DNA from 2 places in the Clostridium sp. FP1 genome. Region 1 is predicted to be linked to the other one. Evidence: a T-box and tRNA genes for the amino acid it is inferred to sense, from the RefSeq annotation. Region 1 holds a T-box; the other holds one or more tRNA genes.
What was found. The T-box of region 1 lies ahead of tyrS (tyrosine--tRNA ligase). A T-box ahead of a tRNA ligase gene usually reads a tRNA of that ligase, here a tRNA-Tyr.
Positions count from the first base shown of each region.

Region 2: it encodes a tRNA-Tyr, which carries the amino acid that the T-box ahead of tyrS (tyrosine--tRNA ligase) is inferred to sense. The anticodon was not compared.

Region 1 is NZ_JAAMNJ020000001.1:4,487,669-4,491,093, reverse strand. It holds gene G9F70_RS21375 (helix-turn-helix domain-containing protein) at 1-655, shown strand, start outside; gene G9F70_RS21370 (ATP-binding protein) at 775-1,185, shown strand; T-box leader at 1,541-1,800, shown strand; gene tyrS (tyrosine--tRNA ligase) at 1,862-3,082, shown strand; gene G9F70_RS21360 (hypothetical protein) at 3,295-3,425, shown strand, end outside.
Region 2 is NZ_JAAMNJ020000001.1:370,829-374,253, forward strand. It holds gene yyaC (spore protease YyaC) at 1-438, opposite strand, end outside; gene G9F70_RS01765 (hypothetical protein) at 591-1,274, shown strand; tRNA gene G9F70_RS01770 (tRNA-Thr) at 1,483-1,557, shown strand; tRNA gene G9F70_RS01775 (tRNA-Tyr) at 1,563-1,647, shown strand; tRNA gene G9F70_RS01780 (tRNA-Val) at 1,674-1,749, shown strand; tRNA gene G9F70_RS01785 (tRNA-Thr) at 1,778-1,852, shown strand; tRNA gene G9F70_RS01790 (tRNA-Tyr) at 1,858-1,942, shown strand; SAM riboswitch class I at 2,051-2,152, shown strand; gene metK (methionine adenosyltransferase) at 2,240-3,415, shown strand.

The DNA.
Region 1 (3,425 bases):
GGATTTTAATATAATCAATAAATACTTTTTAAATAAGGGAATTGTAGTAACTGATGACAATAGATTAGAGTTTATGGATAATACAGGAATAACCTTTATTGAAAGGGATTATAACAAGAGAGTTGTTACACTAGGTGGCTTATTGGTGTTTTCAGGAGTTAATAGTATTTATCTACCTCATAATATGATTAAGATAGTAAACAAGGTAAATAATAAGGTTGATGAGGTTATAATTGTGCAGGGAAGTCTATTATATATGCTAGATAGGGTAGAAGAACTGTTCAAAAATATATTCCCTTTAAAGTATCCTATAGCTTCCGTACATGAAGCTGTAAAAAATGCAATACTTTTTAGGGACTATACTATGTTCTATAAGGAAATAGAAATAGCAATAAATTATAACAGCGTTAGCGTAATTAGTCCTGGTAATTTATTATTTTCAAATAAAATTAATGCTCATAATTATTCAAAAAGAAATATGTGGATATACGATAAGTTAATAGCCTTAGATGATAGAAAAAGATTCATAAAATCTGGAAAAGGATTTGCAAGAATTAAGAAAGCTTTTGTAAAATATGGTAAAGTAATATTTGTGGATTCAAAAGATGATAATAGTTTCAAGGTAATTTTTCCAGGAATTAAAAATTTTATTTAATAAGTATAATATTGCAAAAATATTCTGAATAATATATAATGAGTGTAACTATATTGCGTACAGTGTAGACCTGTTTAATAATTATCTGGTTATGTTAGATAAAATAGGAGGCGGTTAACATGATTCATGTATTTTGCGGTAGAAAAGGTTCAGGTAAAACTAAAGCTTTGATTAAACTTGCCAATGAAAAGGTTCATGAGGTTAAGGGGAACATAGTGTATATTGATGATGATACTAAAGCTGTTTTGCAATTAAACAGCAAAATGAGATTTGTAGCTACAAATGAGTTTAATTTAAAAAATAATAATGATTTTTATGGTTTTTTGTGCGGTATGCTCTCAAAAGATTACGATATTGATACCATTTTTGTTGATGGCGTATTTAATATTGTTGATGATAAACTTGAGCATACGGCACAATTGTTTTCTAAAATGGATTCTTTAGCTAAAAGGTATAATGTAGATTTTTATGTAAATGTTAGTTGTGAATATAAAACCCCACCAGAATTTTTAAAGGGTTATATCGCGTAAGCATTCAACGACATTTCAGAAGGAAGTCTCCCACTTCTATAAGTGGGGGTCACATACTACAACAAAAATAAAACTTCAGTGGGGGGATAACAATTGAGAATTGTTATCTGCTCCAGAGGTCTACAAGGGGGTAAATCTCCTTCTGAAGTCGTTAATTACAGCTCCGCAGGAGATGATTGAATTGATTTTTAGTGTAATGCAGGACTAAAAACCCTGCATTTATTGTAAATAGAGCAAATGGTTGAAAATCAGCGTATATAGCAAGTAAATAGATGTAGGTAGAGAAAATAACCAATTAGTAAGCTTGATATACTTTAAATATACCTATACAATTAACAGAATAAAAGTTTATATTTAAAAGGCTATGAAGGAAAAAAGTAACTGTAGGAATTATTAAGAGAGCTAGTGGTAGGTGTGAACTAGTTAATGAATATAGTGAAATACATTCTGGAGCTTTAAGCTGAAATAAAGTCGTTAATGAGCAGCTTCGAAGATGATAAGCAGCTGTGAAGATGATGTTTAAAGTAAGCTGAGACGGACTTACCTTACGTTATAAGGCATGAGCGGATTGTTAAATCAATTTGGGTGGTACCACGGAATTATTTCGTCCCTTTCATAGGGGCGTTTTTTTATTTCCCAAAAATAATAGAGCATTAAAAATAAGGAGGAATAATTTATGTCAAATGTATATGATACACTATACGAGCGAGGATACATCAAACAACTTACTCATGAGGAGGAAATAAGGAAAATACTAGATACGGGAAAGGTAACATTTTATATAGGTTTTGACCCTACGGCAGATAGTCTACATATTGGCCATTTTATTGCTATGATGTTTATGGCACATATGCAAAGGGCAGGCCATAGGCCTATAGCCTTAGTTGGCGGTGGGACTGCAATGATAGGTGATCCGTCAGGAAAAACAGATATGAGAAAAATGCTTACAAAAGAAGAAATTGATTATAATATATCATGCATAAAATCGCAGCTTTCAAAACTTATAGACTTTAGTGATGGTAAAGCAATACTGGAAAACAATGCAGATTGGCTACTAAACTTAAACTATGTAGAATTTATAAGAGATATAGGAGTACATTTTTCAGTAAACAGGATGTTAACTGCTGAATGCTTTAAACAGAGATTAGAAAAAGGACTATCTTTCCTTGAGTTTAATTATATGCTTATGCAGGGATATGACTTTTTAGTCTTAAATCAAAAATATGGATGCACTATGCAATTAGGTGGAGATGATCAATGGTCTAACATAATTGCTGGTATGGAACTAATAAGAAGAAAAGAAAGTAAATCTTCATATGGAATGACATGTGCATTGCTTACTAACAGTGAAGGCAAAAAGATGGGAAAAACAGAAAATGGTGCACTATGGCTTGATGCAGATAAAACGTCACCTTATGATTTTTATCAATACTGGAGAAATGTAGCAGACTCAGATGTGAAGCAATGCTTATCCTTACTTACATTTGTACCAATGGAGGAAGTTAGACAATTAAGTGCTTTAAAAGATGAAAAGATTAATGAAGCTAAAAAAGTTTTAGCTTTTGAGGTTACAAAACTTATTCATGGAGAAGAAGAAGCTATCAAGGCTCAGACCGCAGCAGAAGCATTGTTTGGTGGTGGAGCTAACATGAGTACCGTGCCTAAAGTATCTATACCCTTAGATATGAAGAGTGTGGGACTCATGGATATATTAGTGTACACTAAAGTAGTACCATCAAAAGCAGAAGCTAGAAGGCTTATTGAACAGGGCGGGTTAACTGTTAATGGCAGAAAAATTGAAGATAAAAATGAAACACTTTTAGACTCAGATTTTAAGGATGCTAGTGTACTTATAAAAAAAGGAAAGAAAAAATACTATTCCTTAATTATAGAATAATAAAGTTTAAAAAAACAAAGCTGAAGCTAATATTTTAGCTTTGTTTTTTTAGTAACATTTATTTTATGGGTATTGTTAACAATTATTTAATACTTTCAGTTAAAAATAGATAATTATTGACTTCCCCCTTTAAAAAAAAGTGTTTCATACGATAATTAAATGTTAATAACTTTTAAAAATGTTATTATTCCAAAAAAAAGGGGGGGTGGCTTATGTCTATAATTAGCAATATTGCAATACAACAGAATCCACAAGCTAAAAAGGCTTTTAGTAAGATATCTTTTGAAGCTGGGGAAACCTTTAATGCAAGAATAGTAGGTACAGATCAGGAAAAGGGAGAAGT
Region 2 (3,425 bases), 4.1 Mb from region 1:
ATTAGTGAATAATTCACTATCATCACTTGAATCTACTATACCTATTAATGAAACATTACCTACTTTAGGAAGTGTTTTCCCTACACCTTTACCAGGATGAATTGGATAATTTCTAGCTTGGATTTCACCGATATTCGATATGTCTCCTAAACATGCATCTACACCTATTATAGTGCAATTTGGGTGCAGTGCATTTATTTTAGATAATTTACTATCGATGTTTAAGGCGTGGATTGGGTTATCTATAGTGCCATATACAGGTAGTGGGAAGGAGCTATCTTTTAAAAATGTACCCACGAGTGGGCCGAGACAATCACCTATACATCTATCAGTACCTATGCAAACAACTAAAGTGTTTTGGTCAATATAGTCTTTTAGAAAGTTAGAAATTGTATAGTATGCTAAAGGGTCTTTATAATGGGTTTTAGCTTTACTCAAGAAATATACCTCCTTGTATTGCGCTGTGAATAAATTATTTTCCTACCAATAATTTATATGAAAAAATTTTGTGTATTATTATGAAAAAAGAATAAAAAAGCGATAAATTGGAAAATAATCTATATATATTAATTATTTGAGGTGGTATTAACATGAAGAAAAAAAATTTATTCTTTGTTATTATATTTTCTACTGTTGTAAGCGTATTTAATATGGTGTATTACAGTAGCGTTGTAATTAAGGCAAAGTATTATGAAGAAAACAACCTAAGAAAACAGGTAGTAGCTGAATGTAAAAAGGTTTATATCTGCCCCAAAAATATAAACAATAACCAGGGTAAAGTGGTGAAAGAAGCTGAGGAAGAATATTCTAATGTAAAAAAAAAATTAGGAAAAGAGGATTTGGCTAAGAAGGAATTAAGCGATGAAGAAAAAGGTAGTGATAATTTGAGTATAAATTCACTAAGTCAAGATATCGAAAAAAAATCGGATGAAAATATGCTCAATGACGTATATTCACTTGGGAAAGAGGATAGTCTAGAAGAATTAAATTATAATATTAAGAAGCAGGCACAATCAGTATTTAAAGTGTCAACAGGCAAAATACAAGAAAATTTAACAACTTCTGATAAGATAAAATTACTATATGTAAGCCTTCAGCTAGGCAAAGAGAATTATAAAAAAATGGAAGAATATTTATATGCAGTGGATGCCGAGGAAGGAGTTCTTAAAGCCCTTAAGTTATTAAAAGACGATTTATCAAAAAAAGAATATGGAAAAGTGAGAAAAATAGCTGGAAAGTTTATAGATATGGATGCGGCAGAAAGACTAAAATAAATTATATTGTAGTAATTGGTATAAGAAAGAGTTATCTTTTTTTATTGCGAATAATAAGTTGTATTAATGCTTAAAATAGAGTAAATATGCGAATGTTATAGCAATGTAGAGAAGGAATCGCTATTTCGAAGAAAATGAGCTTGAAATTAAATGATTATAGTTATATAATAATTCTTGTCGACAGGGTAAAGATACAAAAACAAAATATGCTGGCATGGCTCAACGGTAGAGCAGCTGACTTGTAATCAGCAGGTTGTAGGTTCAATTCCTATTGCCAGCTCCAAAAGTGGAGGAGTTCCCGAGTGGCCAAAGGGGGCAGACTGTAAATCTGTTACGTAATGTTTCGATGGTTCGAATCCGTCCTCCTCCACCATTTTCATTAGCTTTATAATAAATTATGGGAGCATAGCTCAGCTGGGAGAGCATCTGCCTTACAAGCAGAGGGTCACAGGTTCGAACCCTGTTGTTCCCACCATAATAATCTTTTTAAAAATAAAATGTATGCTGGCATGGCTCAACGGTAGAGCAGCTGACTTGTAATCAGCAGGTTGTAGGTTCAATTCCTATTGCCAGCTCCATATATGGAGGAGTTCCCGAGTGGCCAAAGGGGGCAGACTGTAAATCTGTTACGTAATGTTTCGATGGTTCGAATCCGTCCTCCTCCACCAAAAGACATCTGTAGATGTCTTTTTTTATTTATTTAATTTTAAAGTAAATAGGAATTGTTGACACTGAAAAGCTTATATGGTATTATAATTAAAACTTAATATTGATAACTCTTATCAAGAGAGGTGGAGGGAAAAAGGCCCTATGAAACCCGGCAACCGGTCAATGTACCATGGTGCCAATTCCTGTAGATTTATTCTGCGAGATAAGAAGGATGGTTAAAACACCTCTTCTTATAATTAGAAGGGGTTTTATTTTTTTAAAAACAAAATTTTTCCGTATTAGAAAGGAGAATTATAATGAAAAGACTATTTACATCAGAATCAGTTACAGAAGGACATCCAGATAAAATTTGTGACCAAATCTCAGATGCTATACTTGATGCTATTTTAGAGCAAGATCCTTATGCTAGAGTTGCTTGTGAAACCGCAGTTACTACAGGGATGGTTTTAGTTATGGGGGAGATAACAACTAGTTGTTATGTAGATGTTCCTAAGGTTGTTAGAAATACTATTGAAGGTATAGGATATACTAGAGCAAAATATGGATTTGATGCTAGTACTTGTGCGGTTCTAACATCTATTGGAGAACAGTCAGCAGATATAGCTTTGGGAGTTAACGAAGGATTAGAGTCTAAGAAAGGCACTCAGGATAAGATAGACTCCACAGGCGCTGGAGATCAAGGTATGATGTTTGGATTTGCAACTAATGAAACGCCGGAATACATGCCACTTCCAATTGCTATGGCTCATAGACTGGCAAGAAGATTAAGTGAAGTAAGAAAGAATGGTAAGCTTAACTATCTAAGACCAGACGGAAAGACTCAAGTTACTGTAGAGTATGAAGATAATAAGCCAGTAAGAATAGATACTATTGTTATTTCAACTCAACATGGAGAAGAGGCAACTCATGATCAAATTGAAAGTGATTTAATAGAACAAGTAATAAAGCCTATAGTTCCAAGTGAATTATTAGACGAAAACACTAAGTATTATATAAATCCTACAGGTAGATTTGTAATTGGAGGACCGCAAGGAGACTCTGGTTTAACAGGAAGAAAAATAATAGTAGATACTTATGGCGGATACGCAAGACATGGCGGCGGCGCATTCTCTGGTAAAGACCCAACAAAGGTTGATAGATCTGCTGCATATGCTGCAAGATGGGTTGCTAAAAACTTAGTAGCAGCAGGAGTTTCAGATAAATTAGAGATTCAGTTAGCTTATGCTATAGGTGTAGCTAAACCCGTATCTATAGAAGTTGAAACTTTTGGAACTGGAAAAATTGAAGACGATAAAATTGTTGAAATAATCGGAAAAGTATTCGATTTAAGACCAGCTGTTATTATAAGAGAATTAGACCTTAGAAAACCTATTTATAAACAGACAGCAGCTTATGGACATTTTGGAAGAAATGATTTGGACCTTTCCTGGGAAAGACTAAATAAGGTTGAACAAATAAAAAAATATTTATAAAATGAAATAG